Regions from separate parts of the Paenibacillus sp. SSG-1 genome, predicted to be linked through region 1. Evidence: riboswitches for the same ligand, from Rfam matches in the RefSeq annotation. Region 1 holds a riboswitch; each other region holds the start of a gene.
What was found. A riboswitch is a leader RNA that binds a small molecule or an ion and turns the genes downstream of it on or off. The one in region 1 is predicted to bind thiamine pyrophosphate.

Region 1 (3,205 bases):
TTGCGCAGATGAGCGCCGCCGAGCGGTCACCCTACGAGCGGATGCTGAGCCAGGTGATGGCCTTTTCCCGTGACAACGCCGGCCAGCGCGGCGATCCGGCCGATGTGGCCCGGCTGATCGCGAGAATCGCACGTATGAACAAGCCGGCATTCCGTTATGCGCTGCCTGCCGGCACACGCTGGACGATGAAGGCCAAGCAGCTGCTTCCGGGCCGGTGGTTTCAGCGGATTATGCTCGCGCTCCTAAGCAAAAAAGGCTGAGCCGGATTCGCTTCCGGTTCAGCCTTTATGCGGGTGCAGCTGACCGAGCAGCTGGCCCATGCGGACATGATCTCCGGTCCGGAGGTCTGTCCGCGGGGTGAATGCGCCGTCCTGGATCAGCAGCACGACGGTCGAACCGAACTCAAAATAGGCGAGCGGGTCGCCGTTACGCCAGGAATTGGCGGTTTCGTCGTCGTAGCGGATGCTGCTGACATTCATGGCGCCGACTTTGACGACCGCGACTTCTCCCAGGGCTCCCTTGATATACGTTATCAGCCTCTCATTGCGGCACAGCACGGATTTCATCTGGGTCATGCCAAAATCATTGACCGGGTAGCACCGGCCCTTGATATGCTCGCTCTCCACTTTCACGCCTGTGATTGGAGAGTGGATCCGGTGATAGTCGGTAGGGCTGAGGTACAGCACAAAGACATAGCCATGTTTATATAACTCCAGGTGGGGAGAGAAATTAAGCAGCTCCGCCACCGAATAATCCTGCCCTTTCACGTTCAGAATCGTGCCTGAGGTGATTTCACCCATTGCGGTGATCTTGGCGTCGACGGGGCTCGTGAGTACGTGCTCGCCTTCGTGAATTGGACGCATGCCGGGCTTCAGCCGCCGCGAAAAAAATTCGTTGAGCGTGCGGTATTCATAGATTTCTTTCTCCGCTTCATGCGCCGGGATCTGATAGCTTTTGATAAACGTAGGGATGATCCCTCTGCTGAGTCGGCTGTGCGAGAAGCGTCCCATCATGGAAGAGAGCCACTTTCGCGAGGAGAGCTCTGTCATGAGCCGCAGTAATTTCTTTGTCATGCCTAATCTCCCTTCCATACGTGCCTGTAGCACTCTGAATATATTGACATAGAACGGCTACCAAATCAATATGCAACAAATCCTGAAAACCGCCCCGGAGAAAAATGGTATTGCCAATCCTTCGAGGATCATGTATTTTGGAATCAATACGGGCCCGACGTCGACTCATCGCGGCGAGGTGCCTGTTACACGGAATCGAACCCAAGCATCTATCGCTTTGGACGGCGATGGCTCCGGGACCAGGAGGCGGCGATGCCGCGCCTTGCGTTCATCTGTGTACATATGGGAATACGGGAGCTCGAGCGAATCGGGCTGAGAGTGCAGCTAATGAACCGCTGCTGACCGGGAATCTGATCTGGATAATGCCAGCGTAGAGAATTCAAGTCCTTTTATGGGCTTATTTGACGATCTCCCTCGCTTATCCAGGGGGTTTTTTTATTGCCCAATTTTGGAAAAAGAAAGGATGTTGTCAAATGAACAGCAGTACGATGCAGATGGATCGGCCGAAGGGGCTCAAGCTCAGCGACCTGCTCGTGACGATTCTGCTCTCCCTCGTGATCGGGGTGGTGTACCATTTTTGGGGTTCGGTGAACGACTTGTTCAAGCCGTTGTTTTTCCAAGCGGATGAGCTGATGTACGGCATGTGGTTCCTCGCTTCGACGCTTGCCGCGCTTCTGATCCGCAAGCCCGGCGTAGCCCTCCTGGCCGAGGTTGCCGCGGCTCACGTAGAAATTCTGTTCGGCAGTGAATGGGGCCTTCAGCTGGCGATTTACGGCGTGGCGCAAGGTCTAGCCGCGGAGCTGATCTTCGCCCTGTTCCGTTACCGCAAATTCTCTATGGGGGTAGCAGCGCTGGCCGGCATGGCTTCGGGATTGGGATCATTCCTGGTGGATGTGTACTACGGCTACGTCACGGACTATACGACATGGATGATTGTGTTGAAGTACGTGATGCGGTTAATCAGCTCGGCGGTACTCGCAGGGTACCTCGCGTATGCCCTGACCAAAGCTTTGGAAGCAACCGGAGTAACCCAGCTGCTCCGGCCGGTGACAGCCAAGGATTATGAAGCGCTCGATCATGACTGAGACTAACCGGGGTATCGCGACGATGCAGCATTCGGCGGTGCATGAGACGGGTCAAGGAGCGGATCAAAGGACGGATCAAGGGAGCGGGCAAATTGCCGTTTCGGTAACGGACCTGCGCCTGAAGTTTCCGGGTGAGAAGGCGTTCGTGTTCAAGGATGTTTCCCTGTCCGTGCCGGCCGGGGAAAAGGTGCTTCTGCTCGGCCCAAGCGGATGCGGGAAATCGACGCTGCTGCAGGTGCTCGGCGGGTTGATTCCGGCGGTCATTGACGTTCCGCTCAAATATGCGGACATTCGGAAGCCCCGCTCGTGCGGGTATGTATTTCAGGACCCGGATACTCAGTTCTGCATGCCGTATGTCGATGAGGAGCTGGCGTTTGTGCTGGAGAACCGCCAAGTAGCCAGGGAGGATATGGTGCCGCGGATGCGGGAGGCGCTCGGACGGGTCGGCCTGGACCTCGAAGAGCTGCACACTCCGATTGAACGGCTGTCCCTGGGGATGAAGCAGCGGCTCGCGCTCGCTTCGGTCCTTCTGCTGGAACCGGAAGTGCTCCTGCTGGATGAGCCCTCGGCGCTGCTGGACCCCGAGGGGAGACAGCAAATTTGGGAGGCGGTTCGCGGTGTATCGGCCGGACGGACCGTGCTGATCGTCGAGCACCGGATCGAAGAAATCGTGAACTGGGTCGACCGGATCGTTCTGTTCGCGCCGGACGGAAGCATTCTGGCCGACGGCAAGCCGTCCGAAATCTTCACGGCGTACCGCCGGACCCTTCAGGAAAATGGCATTTGGTATCCCGGCGTTTGGGAGGATTATATCCGTCACCGGGATACATGGAACAGCGGCCTGGTGCAATCCCCGCAGCAAGGTGCGGACTTGGCGGCGCCGGTCCTCTCCTTGCGGGGGTTTGTCGGTCTCCGCGGAGATGCGCCGGCGATTATGGTGGAAGAGGCGGAGGTATATGCCGGCGATTTTGTCGCCGTTGTCGGTCCTAACGGGGCGGGAAAAAGCTCCTTGCTGCTGAGCCTGATGCAGCTTCTTCCGACCGCCGG
Region 2 (3,205 bases), 2.5 Mb from region 1:
GATCTAAGCGAACCGCTGCCTTACGGTACGAATAAGTTCGACTTGATTCTCAGTTCGCTAACGCTGCATTACATCGAAGACTGGGATCCCCTGTTCCGTGAGTTTCAGCGGGTTTTGAAGCCCGGAGGAACGTTATTGTTTTCGGTGCACCATCCGTTTATGGACTTTACCGTTTTTAAGAGACCGGATTATTTTGTACGGGAGCTGCTTGTAGACCGGTGGACGAAGAAAGAGGCAGGCAGCGTTGAAGTAACGTTCTTCCGCAGACCCCTGCAGGAAATCGTCAATATGACGTCAAGCTGGTTTGTACTGGACCGGCTTGTCGAACCAAGGCCGGTTCCCGAGTTTCTGGAGCGGCTGCCGGAGTCGGCCGACTTCTACCAGCGGATTCTGCATCACCCGCATTTTTTAATTGTGAAAGCCCACAAGCCGGAGTGAGAGGGGAAGAGTCGCTGCGGTAGGCAAGAAACAATCGGCATAATTTTACTCTGAGAATGGCTTCATTCCAAAGGCCCTGACCGGCCCAAAACGGAGGGTTTGGCAATGATTGTGATCGACCTTATCTTTTTTCTAATGGAGCTGTGCGCACTGGCAGCCTTTTGCCTGTGGGGATTTAAACTGGATACCGCCTTGTGGATCCGTATCGTGGCAGGAATAGGTTCGCCGGTCGTTGTTGCTGTTTTTTGGGGCATGTATGTCGCACCGAAAGCGACCTTCCCGGTGACGCTTCCCGTCCGGGCTGTGCTGCAGCTGATCGTATTCGGACTGGCCGCGGCTGCGCTGTACGGATCAGGTTATCGAACGGCCGCTGCCATTTATGCTGCTGTCGTCATCGTCGAGATGATCCTTTCTTACGCGTTGAAAAGATAAACACTTGAAGGTGGAAGGAGATCCGCATAAACGATCGACAAGCTTTTTCCCGGTATCCCGCCAGCAGCTTTTTTTGTTTGACAACACCGGCAAACGGAGCTACAGTTATTCATGAACTTGTAAAATATCATACGAAAATCCACTAGGGGAGCTGCGGAGGCAGCTGAGACAAGCGATCGCTTGGACCCTTTGAACCTGATCCGGTTAATACCGGCGGAGGGAAGTGGAGCAGGCCTTTACATACGCAACTTTCTTGATGAGCTACATTCAGGATGACACTGCAAATAGCGGCCGCTCCATTTCGGGGCGGCTTTTTTGTGTTGGCTCCCCCGCGCCCCGACATGCGATTTTCGTCAAAATTAACGGAGGTGCATTATCATGGCCCGTTTTACCGAAGAATTGAGACACGCGGCAGATCCTATTTATCAAGCGATTTTCAAGCATCCGTTTGTACGGGGGATTGCGGAAGGTACATTGTCCAAGGAGCAGCTGATTCACTATGTGAAGCAGGATTTTGAATATCTAAATGCCTACATCCGGATCTATGGCATTGCCATATCCCGATGCGATTGCCGGCAGACGACCGCGCTTTTCAACGAACAGATTTCGTTTATTTTGAACAGCGAAACGCATCCCCACCAAAACTTTTGTGATGTCGCCGGTGTTGCATATGAGGAACTGCAAGGCTATCCGCTGGCTCCATCGGCCAATCATTACATCCGGCATATGCTGAACGTCGCCCACGAGGGGGGACTAGAAGATATTGTAGCTGCGCTGTTACCTTGCCCGTGGACCTATACGGAAATCGGCCAACGTCTTCTGGAGGAAGTCCAGCCGGAGAAATCCCATCCGTTTTATGAATGGATGCACTTTTACGGTGACCGGGAAAGCGGCGTGACGGTACAGCTGCGGCAGCTGCTCGACGAATGGGCGGAGGGCCTTCCTCCCGCAAGAAAAAAACGGCTGATGGAGCATTTTCTGACCAGCTGTCAGCTGGAGTACATGTTCTGGGATATGGCGTTTACGCTTGAGGATTGGCCGGTTTCCCTGGCTGCAGCGGAAGGGGTGGGACGATGACCGCCGATATGTTTCCGTCCGGACTCATCCAGCTTCCTTTACGGATAAAAGAGCAGCGTCCGCTCATTCACAACATAACGAATGTGGTCGTGACCAACTTTACGGCCAACGGCCTGCTTGCCCTTGGCGCCTCCCCGGTTATGGCCTATGCCAAAGAGGAGGTGGCCGATATGGCTCCGGGCGCCCAAGCCGTCGTCCTGAATCTCGGAACCCTGAGCAGCGAATTGGTGGAAGCGGCGATCATCGCCGGCCGATCGGCTAATGATCATGGCGTTCCGGTGTTCCTGGATCCCGTCGGCGCGGGAGCGACCGCATTTCGCACGGAGGCTGCGCTGCGGATTTTGCGCGAGGTCCGCGTATCACTGGTTCGGGGCAACGCAGCGGAGGTTGCCCATCTCATTGGTGAATCCGGCGCGATAAAAGGCGTCGACGCAGGGGAGGCCGGGGAATCCGCTCCCGCCGACTTGGCGGCACGGGCGGCACACCGTCTGGGGACGCTCGTCGCCATTACCGGGCAAGAAGATGTGATCACCGACGGAACGAGAGGATACTTGATCCGGGGCGGACATCCGATGCTGACCCAAGTCACCGGAACCGGCTGCTTGCTGACATCGGTGATCGCCGCCTTTGGAGCAGTCGAATCCGATCTGCTGTCCGCCGGCGCGGCCGCCTTGGCGTACTACGGTGAAGCGGCCGTTCGGGCATTTGAGCGGGCAGGCTTTGAGGGGCCGGGAAGCTTCCAAATCGCTTTCCTCGACGCGTTGTCTGTAATGGACCGGCATCCGCTGGAGGAAGGAACCATTACCGCTCTTCTGGAGTCGGCAGGAAGGGGATTTGTGCAATGAGCATCTCGAAAGCATTGACGGTAGCCGGTTCTGACAGCGGCGGCGGGGCAGGCATCCAGGCGGATATCAAAACGTTCCAGGAGCTCGGCGTATTCGGTATGTCGGCCATTACAGCCATTACCGTTCAAAACACACTCGGGGTACAAGGCGTTTATCCGCTTCCTGCGGCTGCGGCAGCTGAACAAATGGATGCCGTGGGCACCGACCTCGGCGTGGATGCGGTCAAAACCGGTATGCTGTTCAGCGCGGATATTATTGAGGCCGTCGCAGGACGTATAGCCGCTTTTGGCTGGAGGAATGTGGTCGTCGACCCGGTTATGGTCGCCAAAGGCGGCGCGCGGCTGCTGCAGCAGGACGCGGTAGACGCGCTGAAGAACAAGCTGCTGCCGCTGGCTGCTGTCGTCACGCCGAAC
Region 3 (3,205 bases), 1.3 Mb from region 1:
GATTACTCTATAAAGGATGACGCATCATGGATAAATCCCCTTCCCGCAATGTGCTGGGAGGCGCCCTGTGGATCAATCTCGCCAATACGGTGCGCATGCGGGAGCACCGGGTCACGGATATGCTGGAGGAGCCAGGTTATTTAGACGAATGGCTTCACGATAATGAATTGCACGGCTTGAACAATACCGCAGGGGCAGCTTCAGCTGTGCCGCGGGAAGACCTGCTGCCCGAACTGCTCCGTCTGCGCGGCGTGTGCCGGCTCGTTCTAGAAGACCTGGACCATGGCGGTACCTTGTCGGATGAGGCATTCGCCGCCATGGAGGCCGAAGCTTCGCGGTTAGACGTGGCGCTTCGGGCTGAGCGGGATGCGCAGGGCACCCCCCTTCTCATCACCTACGGGCAAACCGCCGTCCAAGGCGTGCTGTACCCCATCGTCCGCTCCCTCTTCGAGACGCTGGCAAGCGTATCTTCGGACCGCATCCGGATCTGCGAGCATGACGACTGCATCCTGCATTTTGTGGACACCTCTAAGAGCGGCAAGCGGCGCTGGTGCAGCATGGACACTTGCGGCAACCGCCATAAGGCGGCCGAATTTTATGCGAAGAAGAAGCAGCGCGGGAACTAAAATAAGCCTGGGATCGTCTGATGGACATCCCGGGCTTTAATCAAATGAGCCTGTTGCGTTGTTCACTGCCCTTGATTTATATGGCGGACACTCTCCAGTTTAGCTCCTTTGTCCAACGACTTGTAGGAGTATGTCGATAAGTACGTTTTTCCGACCTCTAACAAGTTCCAAGTGTTTTCATTATCGACTTTAATTTTAAACGCTCCTTCTTCTTTACTATGGGTTTTCTCGGCGACAATCCAGTATGTCGAGCCAATGAGCTGCTTATCGAGTATCGTTATGTCCCCTCCACTGGATGTTGGCCCGGTACATGCTGTCAACATACACATGAAAAGCCATGCTGCAATTATTTTTTTCAAGACCCTCTCCCCCGTTCCTGACTATTTCAATACCTAACGAAGCCACCAAGCAGCCTATCATTTATAAACAATGATGTTTACATAAAGTTGCCTTACACCTCGGATTTAAATGCTATAATAGCCTTAATTTAGGGCAAACCCATTACTTATAAGTACTATGAAAAGGAGCTTATACATATGGCTAATAAACGTTTGGATCATGTCGGCATCGTCGTACGGGATTTGGAGTCAACCATCCGATTTTATACCGAGATCGTGGGCCTGGAGCTGAAAGGCAGGCTGACACACACCAACGGCGTGTTCCAGCTGGCGTTTCTCGGCTTCGGGGGCAGTAACGAGACGGAAATCGAGCTCATTCAAGGCTACAGCTACGACCTGCCGGCTGAGGGCACGGTGCACCATTTTGCGATCCATGTCGACGATATTCAGAAGGAATTTGAGCGGATCCAGGCGCTCGACGGCGTGGAGCTGATCGATCAGGAAATCGTGACCCTGCCGAACGGATACCAATATTTCTTTATCTATGGTCCGGAAAAAGAATGGATCGAATTTTTCCAGAGATAATCTGGAATCGGGCGGATGTCTGGACACCCCCATGGGGATGGACTATAATATGGGAGGAAAACAACCCGAAAACCTTATAGAATCCGGGGTGCTGGAATTGGCCGGCTGAGATTGTATCCCTTCAAGATACTGACCCTTTTAACCTGATCTGGGTAATGCCAGCGTAGGAAACCGTTTGTCACGGCATACAAGCCGTGCTGATCTTGCGCATATGAAGCGTCCCGTTTACGGGGCGCTTTTTTCATTCATACTAGTGAAAAACGGGATTACGCCTTGCGAATGCTTCGATGATTCAGTCACTCAGATCGGCTTACGATTCTAAATATAACGGGGAGAGGGGATCACCGGTCGGTGCTTCCACAGAGAGAACAAGAACGGCCGGACATCAAAGGAGAGAGAAAGCCATGAAGAACAAATCCATCGGCCTGCTGCTGGTCTGCATGCTCGTACTGGCGCTTGCCGGATGCGGCGGCAGCCAGAACAATACGGGCGGCGGAGAAGGAACATCCGCTTCCGACACCACGGCAGGCCAGGACAACACCGCAGCGAAGCCGCTGAAGGACGTCAAAGTCGTCCTCGACTGGACGCCCAACACGAACCATACTGGGCTCTATGCTGCCAAAGACTTGGGCTATTATAAAGAAGAAGGCTTGAACGTCGAGATCGTGCAGCCGGGCTCCACCGGCGCCGACGCCATGGTCGCTTCCGGCAAGGCGCCCTTCGGCGTAAGCTATCAGGAGAGCGTGACCCAGGCCCGCACGCAGGGCGTGCCGCTCGTCTCGATCGCCGCGGTCATCCAGCACAATACGTCGGGCTTTGCCGCACCGGTAGACCGGGGGATCAAGACGCCGAAGGATTTTGAAGGCAAAACCTACGGCGGCTGGGGCTCCCCTGTGGAAGAAGCCGTCATGGGCTCCATCATGGAGATCGACAAGGCGGACGTGAAGAAGGTAAAAATCGTCAATATGGGCGACGCCGATTATTTTACCGCCGTGAAGCGGGACATCGACTTCGCCTGGATCTTCTACGGCTGGACCGGAATCGAGGCGAAGCTGCGCGGCGAGCCGCTGGACATGCTGTATGTCAAAGATTATTCCGATAAGCTGGACTACTACACACCGGTTCTCGTAACGAACGAGAAGCAGATCAAGGATGACCCCGAGCTGGTTAAAGCGTTTATGCGCGCGACCGCCAAAGGTTATCAGTACGCGATCGACAAGCCGGAAGAAGCTGCCAACCTGCTGCTGAAGGACGTGCCGGACCTCGATAAGCAGCTGGTGATCGAAAGCCAGAAATGGTTAAGTCCTAAATATCAAGACGACGCAGCCCGCTGGGGCGAGCAGAAGGAACAGATCTGGAAGGGCTATTCCGACTGGATGTACGATCACAAGCTGCTGGACAAGCCGCTGGACGTGAAGAGTGCGTACACGAATGACTTTTTGCCGGAACAATAAGCAGCACATAACCTAAGAGATACCGTAACCTATGAAGAGAGGAAGTAGATTCGCATGGCCAATACGCTGTTAAGCATTCAGGTGATCCCGAAGACGCCGGGCAACGAAGACTCTTACGCCTACGTCGACCGTGCCATTGAGGTCATTCAGCAGTCCGGCGTGAAGCATGAGGTGCACCCGCTGGAAACGACGATGGAGGGCG
Region 4 (3,205 bases), 4.2 Mb from region 1:
TGAAGAACTTGGCAGCCGTAAGGAGCACGCTGGCAATGAGGAGCACATTGGCAATGATGAAAATGCCGTCGGTGAGGAGCTTGGCAGGAGTCAGGATCAGTCGACTATGGGAAAAAGGCTGCACATCGAGGGTCATGCTATATAGAGGTCACCCGGCCATGCAAAAAGGTCGTTGTCGGTTACTCAGCGTAACGGGACAACGACCTTTTTATATGCCGTAACTTTGCGTTTGATGAGGCGGTGTTTCGGCTTAGGTCAGTGCGCCTTCCTGCTTTTTAAAGAACGTACGCAGCGCCTGGTAGACTTCGCCCTTTTCTTTGATGACGTAATACATGAACTGATCGAGTTTGATATTCCGGTACGCGGACATCAGCGTGCTGCTCCTGTTGTACTGGTTGACCTCTCCGTAACCGAACATATTGCTGACTTTAAGCAGCTCGCCAATCAGCCGCACGCAGCGTTCGTTATCGGAAGTCAAGTTGTCGCCGTCCGAGAAATGGAACGGATAAATATTGTACTTGGCGGGCGGGTAGCGCCGGTCGATGATTTCCAGCGCTTTCTGGTAGGCGGACGAGCAGATCGTGCCCCCGCTTTCGCCCCGGGTAAAGAAATCCTCTTCGGTGACTTCTTTGGCCTCCGTATGGTGGGCCACAAAGACGATGTCGACCTTTTCGTACTGGCGGCGCAGGAAGCGGGTCATCCAGAAGAAGAAGCTGCGTGCACAGTATTTCTCAAACGTGCCCATGGACCCGGACGTATCCATCATCGCAATGATGACCGCGCTGGAATGGGGAACGACGACGTCCTCCCACGTTTTGTAACGCAGATCGTCTGGGCTGATATGGTGAATTCCCGGCTTGCCGCTGGTGGCGTTGCGCCGCAGATTTTCCAGGATCGTCCGCTTCTTGTCGATGTTGGACTGCATGCCTTTTTTGCGGATGTCGTTGAACGTGATCGATTCGGTTTCGACTTCCTGCTGCTCTTTCGGCTTCATATTCGGCAGCTCCAGCTGATCGAACAGCATGTTCTCCAAGTCTTCGAGGCTGATCTCGGCTTCCATAATGTCTTGGCCTGGCTGGTCGCCGGCTTTTTCGCCTTGACCCGGCTTTTGCACCGGATCCCTGCCCAGCACGTCTCCCACCTGGCTGTCGCCGTCTCCCTGGCCGACATGCTTTTGCTTCTGGTAGTTATAAATGAAACGGTATTCATCGAGGCTCCGGATGGGTACCTTGATGATTTGCTTACCGTCCGACATCACGATGTTTTCTTCTGTGATCAGGTCGGGCAGGTTCTGCTTGATGATTTCCTTAACCTTCTCCTGATGGCGGACCTGATCCTGGTACCCTTTCCGGTGCAGTGACCAGTCCTCCTTGGACACCACAAACAGCGAATGATCGTCTGATGGCATGTTCAGGCACCTCCCATGTTCCCATACTCAGCACAAACTTTGGCTTGTTAAACATTTATATTCACGGGCGGGGACGATATGTGATGACGCAAGAGATAAAATAAGAAGTTTGCCGCACCCAAATATATGAAATTTTGCGAGAATCGCTGCTATGGATGAGATAGGCGTTCCGATGCGGGTGATCTCACTCTGGCTATTGCCAAAAGTCAGCAGTTTGGGCTATAGTGGTTGTGAAATTAAATAGGAATGCGGGTGCTGGATGAAGTCCGGCTGAGATGGCAGCCTTATGCTGCGGACCGTTAATCTGATCCAGGTAATGCTGGCGTAGAGAATATCATTCGAATTGCGGTGCCATTCGTGTATTTCTCGAATGGTTTTTTTGTGTTAACCGGGTAAGAGGGCGCTTTCGCAAGGGCGAGGGCTTACCCTTCGCGATGATAGAAGCCGGCATGAAATGGAGGGAAAGGCAAAGGGAAGAGAGGAGAAGCAGTCATGGTCGATTTTCGTCTGTATGCGATTACCGGCGAGACGTTCCATCCGGGACGCCGGCTGGTGGACGTGATGGAGCAAGCCATTCGGGGAGGCGCGGACATCGTTCAATTCCGCGACAAAACAAGCGGAAGAGAGGAGCTGCTGCGCAAGGCGGCGGAGCTGCGGGAGCTGACCCGCCGCTACGGCGTTCCTTTTATCGTGAACGATCACGTTGATATCGCGATGGAGGTGGACGCGGACGGGATTCACCTCGGTCAAGGCGATATGCCGATCGCGGAAGCCAGAAAGCTTGTCGGCTCCAAGATCATCGGCATATCCACCCATGCGATTTCAGAAGCGCAGCTCGCCGAAGCGGAAGGGGCGGATTATATCGGCGTCGGGCCAATCTATGCGACGGCTACGAAAGCCGATGTGGTGGATCCGGTCGGTCTTTCGTACGTTCGGGAAGTCGCCGGGATCATCAAGATCCCGTTTGTGGCGATTGGCGGCATCAAGCTGGGCAACGTGGACGAAGTGATCCGGGCCGGTGCGAGCCGCGTCTGCGCGGTGAGCGAGATCGTCGGCAGCCCTGACCCGGAAGCGGTATGCCGGGCGTTCATTCACAAGCTTGAAGGTAGAGGAGGAGCGGCGGATGGAACTGGTCATTAACGGAACAAAGCGGGAGCTGGCGGCCGAGACGGTAGCCGATGTCCTCCGCCTGCTGGGGCTGTCCGGCAGGCCGGTCATGGTGGAAGCGGACGGACAGGTGCTGAAGATCGAGCAGTGGGAGACGACTCCGGTTGTACCTGGAATGAAGCTGGAGCTGGTCCATTTCGTAGCGGGAGGTTGAAGGGAAAAATGAGCAGAGATAATTGGCAGGTTGGCGGACAGGAACTGTCGTCGAGGTTGTTTTTGGGGACCGGGCTGTTCCCCGATCCTTATGTGCAGATGGAGGCGATCAAAGCTTCGGGAACCGAGGTGCTGACGTTCGCTATCCGCCGGATCCATCTCGATTCGGTGGAGGATGATTCGATTTTGCAGCATGTGGAGCCTCAGAAATACATCTACCTTCCCAACACGTCCGGGGCGACAACGGCCGAAGAGGCGGTCCGGATAGCCCGGCTGGCGCGGGCTTCGGGACTCAGCGACTGGATCAAGGTGGAGATTAGTGCCAATAAGCGCACGCTCCTGCCCGATCCGATTGAAACGTTAAAAGCGACGGAAATATTGGTCAAGGAAGGTTTTACGGTACTGCCGTATATCTCCGACGATCCGGTAATCTGCAAAAAGCTGGAGGAGGCAGGGGCAGCCGCGGTGATGCCCGGT

Region 2: it holds a riboswitch for thiamine pyrophosphate, as region 1 does, so the genes downstream of both, tenA (thiaminase II) here and BCV73_RS21210 (ECF transporter S component) in region 1, are expected to answer to the same signal.
Region 3: it holds a riboswitch for thiamine pyrophosphate, as region 1 does, so the genes downstream of both, BCV73_RS26980 (ABC transporter substrate-binding protein) here and BCV73_RS21210 (ECF transporter S component) in region 1, are expected to answer to the same signal.
Region 4: it holds a riboswitch for thiamine pyrophosphate, as region 1 does, so the genes downstream of both, thiE (thiamine phosphate synthase) here and BCV73_RS21210 (ECF transporter S component) in region 1, are expected to answer to the same signal.

The regions. Positions count from the first base shown of each region.
Region 1 is NZ_MBRK01000001.1:4,570,264-4,573,468, reverse strand. It holds gene BCV73_RS21220 (SDR family oxidoreductase) at 1-260, shown strand, start outside; gene asd (archaetidylserine decarboxylase) at 279-1,073, opposite strand; TPP riboswitch at 1,354-1,467, shown strand; gene BCV73_RS21210 (ECF transporter S component) at 1,547-2,158, shown strand; gene BCV73_RS21205 (ABC transporter ATP-binding protein) at 2,151-3,205, shown strand, end outside.
Region 2 is NZ_MBRK01000001.1:2,064,652-2,067,856, forward strand. It holds gene BCV73_RS09740 (class I SAM-dependent methyltransferase) at 1-438, shown strand, start outside; gene BCV73_RS09745 (YrdB family protein) at 544-870, shown strand; TPP riboswitch at 1,005-1,109, shown strand; gene tenA (thiaminase II) at 1,249-1,947, shown strand; gene thiM (hydroxyethylthiazole kinase) at 1,944-2,792, shown strand; gene thiD (bifunctional hydroxymethylpyrimidine kinase/phosphomethylpyrimidine kinase) at 2,789-3,205, shown strand, end outside.
Region 3 is NZ_MBRK01000001.1:5,880,705-5,883,909, forward strand. It holds gene BCV73_RS26960 (MBL fold metallo-hydrolase) at 1-13, shown strand, start outside; gene BCV73_RS26965 (CGNR zinc finger domain-containing protein) at 27-626, shown strand; gene BCV73_RS26970 (hypothetical protein) at 689-985, opposite strand; gene BCV73_RS26975 (VOC family protein) at 1,163-1,549, shown strand; TPP riboswitch at 1,624-1,736, shown strand; gene BCV73_RS26980 (ABC transporter substrate-binding protein) at 1,954-3,003, shown strand; gene BCV73_RS26985 (thiamine-binding protein) at 3,058-3,205, shown strand, end outside.
Region 4 is NZ_MBRK01000001.1:385,664-388,868, forward strand. It holds gene BCV73_RS34710 (hypothetical protein) at 1-145, shown strand, start outside; gene yhbH (sporulation protein YhbH) at 251-1,408, opposite strand; TPP riboswitch at 1,647-1,756, shown strand; gene thiE (thiamine phosphate synthase) at 1,901-2,548, shown strand; gene thiS (sulfur carrier protein ThiS) at 2,532-2,729, shown strand; gene BCV73_RS01980 (thiazole synthase) at 2,738-3,205, shown strand, end outside.